DNA from 2 places in the Dermacoccus nishinomiyaensis genome. Region 1 is predicted to be linked to the other one. Evidence: predicted binding sites of a transcription regulator. Region 1 holds the regulator's gene; the other holds the start of a gene.
What was found. Region 1 encodes LexA, which represses DNA repair genes until DNA is damaged. Its sites were predicted from a motif close to TCGAACANNTGTTCGA; they were not measured.

Region 1 (4,821 bases):
CCGACGTTGAACCAGACGGGCGAGTTGAACGAGAACACCTGGTGCAGCAGGGCGTAGGTGAGCTCGTGCTCGAAGATCTCCGCGTCCTCGTCGGTAGCGAAGTAGCCGTTGTCGCGCCCGGCCTTGGCATAGGTCAGCACGACGCGGTCGATGAGCTGCTTGAGGGAGCTTTCACGCGCGTCGGTGCCGACGGCGCCACGGAAGTACTTGGTCGTGACGATGGTGGAGGCGTTGAGCGACCAGAAGTCGGGGAACTCGACACCCGACTGCTCGAAGATCGTCTCGCCCGTCTTCCAGTTCTGCTGGAGGACGTCCCGCTTCTCCCAGGTGACCTCATCGTACGGGTGCACGCCGGGCGTGGTGAAAATGCGTTCGATCGTGACGCCGCCGGTGCGGCGTCCCGTCTTGGCGCGGGCCTTCGTCGTCTCGGTCATGACCGTGAGCCTCCTGGCAGGTGGGGTGAGCTGGTACGTGAGGGTGATCTGGGGGGCGCGCCCTCGGCAGGCGCGCGGGGTCAGGACGCCGAGGCGGCGTACTGACGCAACTCGCTGACCGCCGTCTCGAAGTCCTCGAGCGATTCGAAGGCCTGGTAGACGGAGGCGAAGCGCAGATACGCGACGTGGTCGAGTTCGCGCAGGGGCCCGAGGATCTCGATGCCCACGTCATGGGCGTCGATCTCGGCGGCGCCCTTCGAGCGAATGGACTCCTCCACCTGCTGGGCGAGAACGGCCAACTGGTCGTCGGTGACCGGGCGGCCCTGGCACGCCTTGCGAACCCCGGACATCACCTTGTCGCGCGAGAACGGCTCGCTGACCCCGGAACGCTTGACGACCGTGAGACTTGCGGTCTCCATCGTCGAGAACCGCTTGCCGCAGTTCGGGCACTGACGGCGCCGCTTGATGCAGGTGCCGTCCTCGCTCGAGCGCGAATCGACGACGCGGGAGTCGGTGTTGCGGCAGAACGGACAGTGCACGTCAAACCTTCCGACGGGGCTGGGAACACTCGGGACGGCGGCGCTCCACCCCGGGATTCCGGCCTCAGAGCGCAGATGCACATCAGCGGAGGAGAATCAACATCTAGGGGGAAGCGGGGGCCAAAGCCCCACATGTAGAGATATTAGGCCCCTGAGACCCGACGCGCAACAGCACCGAGGCCGCGTCTACTCGCCCTGCGCAACCTCGCGACGACCCCCGCCACTCGTGCGCCGCGGAATCCTGCGCCAGCCGGGGGAGGCGACTCACGCCCCCTCGAACCCCCGAACCCGACGATGGCGATCGTCACACTTCACGGTGCGGGGATGATCACCTTCTGGCCGGCCTGCACCTGCGACGAGCCGAGGTTGCTCTCGTGCTCGATCGCGACAACCGCCTGGTCGTTGCGCACGCCCGGCATCTCACGCGCCGCGATCTGCGAAAGCGTCTCCCCCGCGCGAACGGTGACCTCGTGCCGCTGCGTACCGTCGACACCGCTCGCCATCGCCCGGCCCGCGAGGATGGCACCCGCCACGACGACGAGAGCCACGCACACGGCCGTGAAGCGACGACGGGCGAAACGAACGCTCTGAGAGTTCGTGACGACCTGCACCGCGCCACCCGTGGGCACGAGGTGGAGGTGTGAGCGGGATGCCGCAGCGTCGACCCGCGCCACGCGGCGCACGTCGACACCCGAACCCAGCACGGGCTCACGTCGAACTGCAGTACTCGAAGCAACCATCGAAACCACTCCTTCTCTCGGGACACCCCCGAGGCGCCGCCACACCGTCACCGGTGCGGCTTCCTCACGCGACACGGTCAGCCCGGAGGGACCGATCGAACACGCGTGCGATAGAACAACTGTACGACACCCGAACGTGCTTTCGAACGGGGCGCACGGATTTCTTCGTACACATTTTTGAAAACTGTGTGCGACACCGCGTACTGTGGGTGATGTCAGATACACAAGCACCGCGCACCGACAACCCCGTCATGGCGGGCATTTCCGCCCCGCCGGAGGGTGCACGTGTCGCCACCGCGACCACCGACGTGCGACGAGGACCAGGAGGGGTCACACCATGGGTGACGTTCATTCGATGCAGGAGCGCACGCCGGGCAAGCTGACGCCACGCCAGCACAAGGTGCTCACCGTGATCCGACGTTCCGTCGACGAGCGCGGCTACCCCCCGAGCCTGCGTGAGATCGGCGAGGCCGTCGGTCTGACGAGCCCGAGTTCGGTGGCCCATCAGCTCGCCGCACTCGAGCGCAAGGGATACCTGCGCCGCGACCCGAACCGCCCGCGCGCCATGGAGGTCGTCTCCCCGGACTCGGGTGCGGCGACCCGCGGCTACCGCGGCAACGCCGTGTCTGCGCTATCCGAGTCGCAGCACGACGAGACGGGCTCGGGCGACGAGCGACCCACGCCGTCATACGTGCCGGTCGTCGGCCGCATCGCGGCCGGTGGCCCGATCCTCGCCGAGCAGGCCGTCGAGGACGTCTTCCCGCTACCGCGTCAGATCGTCGGTGACGGCGAGCTGTTCCTGCTGCGCGTCGTCGGCGACTCGATGATCGATGCGGCCATCTGCGAGGGCGACTGGGTCGTCGTGCGACGCCAGGCCGACGCCGCCAACGGGGAGATCGTCGCGGCACTGCTCGACTCGGAGGCCACGGTCAAGACGCTGCGCCGCAGCGAGGGCAAGACGTGGCTCATGCCCGCGAACGAGGCCTACTCCCCGATCGACGGCGACCACGCGAGCATCATGGGCAAGGTCACGGCCGTCCTGCGCAGCATCTGAGGCGCTGGCCCCGCCGCGCGGATCGGTCCAGCGTGTGGTTGCAACTCGACTCTCAGCCCCTTCTGCGCCCCGACGTTCGACGCCGAGACGTCAGGACGTCGCGAGGTCGAGCCCCAGCGCGTCGCACACGGCGGTGAGGGTCGGGCCGAGGGGTTCGCGCACGACGAGGTCGACCCGCTCCTCGCCACGCATCGCGCCGAGCCCGACGAGGGCGACCGGCTTCTGCTGCTTGAGGGCGGCGAGCACGAACCGGTAACCCGACATCACCTTGAGCGAACTGCCGAGCACGAGCACGCCCCGGCAGCGTTCCACTGCCCGCATCTGCGCCTCCACGACCTCAGGAGCGACGGACTCACCGAACATGACGACGTCCGGCTTCACCGTCGTGGCCTTGCAGCGCAGGCACGCCGGCACGATGACACCGCGCTCCAGCTCGACCGCGACGTCCGCGTCGCCGTCGGCGAGCAGGCGCGCCTGCGTCGGCAGCTGGGGGTTGAGTTCGCGCAGGCGTACCTGGAAGCCACGGCGCCCTTCCCGCGTCCCGCACGCGACGCAGACGACGTGCTCGAGCGACCCATGCAGCTCGGTGACGTCGCGGGCACCGGCACGCGCATGAAGGCCGTCGACGTTCTGCGTCACGAGGTGATCGACGAGGCCGCCACCCTGCAGTCGCGCCAGCGCGACGTGCCCGACGTTGGGTTCCGCCGCGTCGAAGATCTCCCAGCCGACGGCACTGCGCGCCCAGTACCGTTGACGCGCCTCGTGGGTGGCGAGGAACTGTTGGTATGTCATGGGAACCGTGCGGCGCGTGCCGTCGGGGCGCCGGTAGTCGGGGATGCCGGATTCGGTCGAGATGCCCGCGCCGGTGAGGACGAAGAGCCCTCCCGCGCGCACGAAATCGGTCAGTTCCGCGACGCCGCTCATCGTCCTGCCCCTCCCATAGGTCTGCGTTCGATTGTCTCAACAATGGATAAGAGCACGTTATTCTTGGTGCATGATCGATGCAGCCGGGCTCCGCGTCATGAAGGCGATCAGCGACGAGGGCAGCTTCACCGCCGCCGCTGCCGCTCTCGGCTATTCTCAGCCGGCCGTGTCGCAGATGGTGCGCCGTCTCGAGGAGAAGACCGGGACGGCTCTCGTGGAGCGCCTCGGCCGCTCGGTGCGGCTGACGGAGGCCGGGCAGGTGCTGGCGCGCACGGCGACGCCCGTCCTCAGTGCCCTCGAGGCCGCCGAGGGTGAGGTCGCCGCCATCGCGGGGTTGCGCGCCGGGCGGGTGCGCCTCATGGCGTTCCCGTCGGCATCGTCAACGCTCGTCCCGCGCGCCCTCGCACTCGTCAAGGAGCGGTTCCCAGACGTCAAGGTCAGCTTCGCCGAGGCCGAACCCCCGGAATCCCTGGCGAGCCTGCGTGCCGGCGATTGCGACGTCGCCGTGGCGTTCACGTACGACGACGCGGACCCGCTCCCCGCAGGCGAGGACCTGGACCCGTTCCTCACCCGCGGGCTCCTGCACGACGACGTGCGTCTCGCCGTCCCGCGCGATCACCCCCTCGCCGCAGCCGAGAGCGTCCGCATGGAGGAGCTCAGCGACGCCTCGTGGATCGCGGGGTGCCCCCGATGCCGTGGCCACCTCGTCAGCCTCGCCCAGGGCGCCGGTTACGCGCCCGACGTCGCGTTCGAGACGGAGGACTATGTCACCGTTCTCGGCCTCGTCGCGGAGGGCCTCGGCGTCGCGCTCATTCCCGAGCTGATCCTGCGCTCCACGTCGCATCCGGACGTCGTGACGTTGCCGCTGCTGCCGTCGAGCCGGCGCTGCGTGTTCGCCGTGACGACACCCGACCTGCAGCGGGTCCCCGCCGTCACCGCCACCCTCGAAGCCCTCGCCGACGCGGCAGCACGAGTGCCGAGCGCGCAGCACGCTCATCGCTGAGCCTGCAGGCTGATCGAGCCACCCGTCGCGAGGGCGTCCACGTCACCCTGCGTGTCGGTACGCCAAACCCGCGCGTCGTGCCGGGCCAACAGTTCGAGCGTCTTCTTCGTCGGGTGGCCGTAGTCGT
Region 2 (4,821 bases), 430 kb from region 1:
CCGAGGAGTACGACCCCGAGGAGATGACCCAGGTCGGCAACTACCCGCAGGCCTTCAGTCACCTCACTCTCATCGGCGCCGGCTACGACCTGCATGAGGCGCAGGTCGCTGCGCGCGGGGCGAACGTCTGACGCGGTGGTAGCGGGGTTTCCTGCCCCGGCGGCCCAGAGCGACGACACTGATGACGCGGCATCGGCTGCACGCTCGCGCTGTCACGGGCCCGGGCCGCCCCTGCGCGCGGCGTGCCCGGGCCACCCGGCGCCGGTACCTGTGGCACCGGTGGCTGGGTGGGTGAGATGGTAGAGGCATGAGTGCTTACCTCTCCGATGTGAAACCGGGCGACGCGCCGTCACGACTCGACCTGCCGGGGCTGACGATGTGGAAGCTGTCAGTTTCCGACATGCACAACAACGTGTATCTGCTGCGTGATGCGACGCCCGAGACGGGTGGTGCGGCGGTGCTCATCGACGCTGCGGCAGATGCCGGAGCCATCACGGCGATGCTCGACGAGGCGTGCGTCGATCGTCTCGATGCCGTCGTGACGACCCACAAGCACTGGGATCATCACCGCGCCCTGCCCGAGCTCGCCGAGCGTGCTGACGCGACGCTCGCCGGTCTCGAGGACGGACCGCACCTCCCGGTCGCGCCCGCGCGGACGCTGAGTGACGGTGACACGATTCAGTTCGGCGCGCAGACGCTCGTCGCGCACCACGTGCCAGGCCACACCCCCGGCAGCGTCGTTTTGTCGTGGACGCCACCCGCCGGCAGCGACGCTCTGCCTCAGCTGTGGACGGGCGACACGCTGTTTCCTGGCGGCGTCGGCGCGACGACGCATTCCGATGAGCAGTCGTTCGACGAGCTGTTCACCATGGTTCGCGATCGCATCTTCGGGCGTTTCGACGATGCCGACGTTCACCCGGGCCACGGCGACGACACGCGTCTGTCTGTCGAACGCCCGCACCTCGACGAGTGGCGCGAACGCGGTTGGTGAGCTGAGCGCCCGACATCATCGTCGCCCTTGACTGCATGGTCCCCTGACTGCACGATGCGGTCGTTGCGTGACCACCGCACCTGGATGCGTGGCGTGGGCAGGCCTGGCGACCTGGGCGCCCGACATCATCGCCGCCCTTGCCTGCACGACGCGGTCTTTGCGTGAATGACCGCACCTGGATGCGTGGCGCGGGCAGGCCTGGCGACTTGAGCGCCGACGACGACGCGGGTCTGCGGCGCGCCGCGGTGACCAATTGGATGGTCATGCCTCGACCAGGTGCGCGAACACCTCTGGCGCCTTGAGCGCCGGCGATGTCTCGTATCGCAGCCGCGGCTGAGTGACGCGCAGGCAGGGGCCGGCGTCGTCGGTGCGTCTCGTCGACTGGCGTGTCATGACGAACGAGCGGCGGGGCTGCGAACCCTCGCGGTTCGCGGCCCCGCCGGTCGCACGTGCAGGGGGATCGTCAGCCGGCGAGGGGCTTCTGACGCGGTTCGTCGCCGAGTTCGCCACGCGCTTCGGCGCGCTTCTCGAACCAGATCGTCGCGAACGGGATCACGGCGCAGAGCAGGCCGATGCCGATCGTCTTGTTCGGCCAGCTCTTCTCCTGCCACAGCTTGAGCGCGCACAGGACGTACCCGATGAACATGACGCCGTGGATGGGCCCGGCGATCTGCACTCCGACCTCAGTGGTCTTGAGCACCCACTTGAAGAACATGCCGATGAGAAGCAGACCCCAGGAAACAGCTTCGGCGAACGCGAAGATCTTGAAGATTCGAGACATGCGGCGATTCTACTGAGACGGCCTGAGTGCCGGCCGATGGAGCGTGCCTGCCAACAGCTCAGCTCGCGGGAGCGAGCGTGGTCGCGACCGTCTCCCCGCTCGGGAGAGTCGTCCAGCGGCGGCCGGTCGGTGACTCCCACGTGCAAACTCCGTCTGGCGTCATGGTCACGGCATAGCCGCCGAAGGTCTTGGCGCGGTGATGGTGGCGGCACAGGGCCTGCAGGTTGCCGACGCTCGTCGGCCCACCGTCGGCGTGCGGGACGACGTGGTCGAGGTCGCAGTTCGTCGAGACCCGGGTGCAGTGCGGGAAGCGGCAGTGCACGTCACGCTCACGGACAAGCCGCGCCACTCGCGCGCCGGGACGATACGTCGTCGAGCAACTCGCGAGCGTCGTCCACGCACCGTCAACGAGGTCGATCGTGAACGTGGTGTCGACGAGCGCCGCGACGAGGCGAACGGCTGCCGCGTCGACGTGGCCCAGGCCGGGGATGTGGGCCGCGCCCAATGTGTCCGGGGGTCGCGTGATGACGCCGATCGGCCCGGCCTCAGCGTGCTGACGGGGCCGACTAAGACCGTCCTCATCAAGACCGCCCTCGTCGAGACCGCAGTTGGGGACGGAGGCGAGCGACGCAGGGGGCTCCAGCGTTCCGAACCGCCGGTCGGAAGGCGCTGGTGGGCTCGCGTGGACGGGCACCTTGAGGTGCATGACGGTGTTGACCGTTGAGTTCGCGAAGACAAGGTCGAGCAGTGCGTCGACGCGAACGGCGCCGAGGGGTTCGGTGCCACTCCCTGCCACACTGACGTGGCTCGCGGCGCGCCACCGCGCGAGTTCGTCACGTGGATCTGGCGCATGGTCGTTGAGCGTCTGAGCGTGCGCTTCGATCGCGGCGCGGAGACGGGCAGCGTCCTCGGTGGCCATGATCAGACGCACCTCGGTGAGGGTGTCGAAATCGAGGTGGGGCGTGAACCATAGCCCGTGCTCACGACGGGGGTCGACGGTGTCGGCCTCGGTCTGCGCCAGCCGCCTGTCGTGCAGCAGTTTGCGCGCCCGGGAGCGGGCACCGTCGACGCTGAGGTGGTGTGCTCCCCCGCTCACGAGATCCGTGAGCACCTCTGCAGCCAACTCGTCGTCGAGGTGCGCCATCTCACGCGCCAGCGTGGCGGCCACCATGGTGCGGCAGGCTCCCCGCAGCGTCAGTTCGTGCAGAGCGGGCGCGCGGTCGCGGAGCATGCGTCCGTCGACAGCGAGGCGCGACGCGGTGGCGCTCGAACACCCGAGGGCGTTCCCGAGATCATCCCCCGCGAATTCGCCTGCGGTCGGAGGGCGTTCGCAGAGCCCATAGTTCTCCTCGTCGAGGTGAGCACGCTGGGCGACCGTGTCTTCGTGTTCGACGGCGACGGCGTGAAGCACCGCGTCGGCGGCCCTCGTCACCTCCTGCGCAGCAACGGCGATGTCTTCCAGTTGTGCTTGGAGCGTGAACGTGCGCGTGTGGCGCTCATCGAAGGTTCGCGGCAACGCGTCGCCCGAGCAGGGCGCCAATGTCTCCGGGTCGGCCAGCGCCTGCTCTGCGATCGCGCGCGTCAGCAGAACCCATGCGCCCACCAGCTCGGTGGACGGCATGGCGGCGACCGTCTCGGCCGTCACTGCCAGCGTTTGATCCATGCCACTAGTTTAGTACACATGTTCGAATCTTGGTAGGGTCAAAGGGATAGTGAGTGAACCCACTGGCCGGCCCTTCCTCCGCGCCAGGGCTGCATCACGAATCACAAGAGCACCCGCCGCGTGCAACCCTGCGATCAGGCGGCGCTGGTTTGCACCCGCTTGGTCTACCGCCTGACGGCAGACGAGGTACAGGCGACTGGTGGTTGACTCATCCCATGGCCTCAGCGACGCTGCCCACGCACATTGCCGTCGTGGCACTCGTTCGGGACGCGAGGGTGCTACTCGCTCACCGCCACCCGAACCGGATGAATTATCCGGACCTGTGGGACCTGCCCGGGGGACACGTCGAACCCGGCGAGTCCGCCGAGTGCGCTGCCCGTCGCGAGTGCGTCGAAGAGCTCGGAGTGACGGTGATCGATCCAGAGCGATTTCCGATGGCCTGCAAGGATCCAGCCCTGTTGAAGCATGCGTTCTTCGCGACGCGCTGGGTAGGGAACCCCCGCAACATCGCGCCCGACGAGCACGACGACATCGGCTGGTTCGCCGAGAGCGAACTGCCCCGGTTGGCCATGGCCGATCATGCGGGGTGTCAGGACCTCGTCAGGCTCATCCGGGCGATCAAATGACATCAGCCCCGGCGTGGCGTGACCGTATTTCGCTTGCCGGTCGGCTGCCTCGCCCATAGCGTGTCGAGCATGCCCCAACCTGCTGGCTTCGCCTTTCTCGAACGTGATGGCGTCGTTGTCATCACTCATCACGGACGCACAGCGACGACTCTTAGGGGCGCGCGTGCTGCGGACTTCTTGGAAGACGTCGAGGACGGTGACGCTCAGGAGATCATGGCGCGCCTCACCGGCAACTATCGCCGCGGCAATGAGCGTCAGGCCCGCAACCATCCTCGCAACAAGGGGCGATGACCACGCGGCGCCGAGATCCCACCCGGCGCCGCGGACGCCATCAGGGCGCTACTTCTGCGCCTCCGTCATCTGGCGCAGTTCTTTCTTGAGGTCACGTAATTCGTCGCGCAGACGCGCTGCGAGTTCGAACTGCAGCTCGGAGGCCGCCTCACTCATCTGGGCCTGCAACTCCTGGATGAGGCCCGCGAGGTCGGCGGCGCTGCTCGCCTCGCGCTTCGCGCCCGCGGCGACGTTCGCGTCGGCACTCGCCGCACCGCTGCCGCCGCGACCCTTACCACGCGACATCGAACGGCCGGAACCGAGCAGTGCGTCCGTGTCGGCGGACTCGCGCTGCAGCATGTCGGTGATGTCCGCGATCTTCTTGCGCAACGGCTGTGGGTCGATGCCCTTCTCCGTGTTGTACGCGATCTGCAGCTCACGGCGGCGCGACGTCTCGTCGATCGCCTCCTGCATCGACGGCGTCACCTTG

Region 2: DYE07_RS01630 (HNH endonuclease signature motif containing protein) is a predicted target of LexA. The motif match lies at 3,446-3,461, and genes of this name have one in related genera.

What each region holds. Positions count from the first base shown of each region.
Region 1 covers NZ_UFXX01000001.1:744,891-749,711, forward strand. The annotation lists gene DYE07_RS03555 (vitamin B12-dependent ribonucleotide reductase) at 1-434, opposite strand, end outside; gene nrdR (transcriptional regulator NrdR) at 515-973, opposite strand; gene DYE07_RS03565 (LysM peptidoglycan-binding domain-containing protein) at 1,285-1,713, opposite strand; gene lexA (transcriptional repressor LexA) at 2,051-2,767, shown strand; gene DYE07_RS03575 (Sir2 family NAD-dependent protein deacetylase) at 2,858-3,691, opposite strand; gene DYE07_RS03580 (LysR family transcriptional regulator) at 3,762-4,694, shown strand; gene DYE07_RS03585 (ComEC/Rec2 family competence protein) at 4,685-4,821, opposite strand, start outside.
Region 2 covers NZ_UFXX01000001.1:319,523-324,343, reverse strand. The annotation lists gene DYE07_RS01650 (glycoside hydrolase family 15 protein) at 1-131, shown strand, start outside; gene DYE07_RS01645 (MBL fold metallo-hydrolase) at 308-991, shown strand; gene DYE07_RS01635 (DUF3817 domain-containing protein) at 1,455-1,772, opposite strand; gene DYE07_RS01630 (HNH endonuclease signature motif containing protein) at 1,831-3,435, opposite strand; gene DYE07_RS01625 (NUDIX hydrolase) at 3,651-4,061, shown strand; gene DYE07_RS01620 (hypothetical protein) at 4,131-4,352, shown strand; gene uvrB (excinuclease ABC subunit UvrB) at 4,401-4,821, opposite strand, start outside.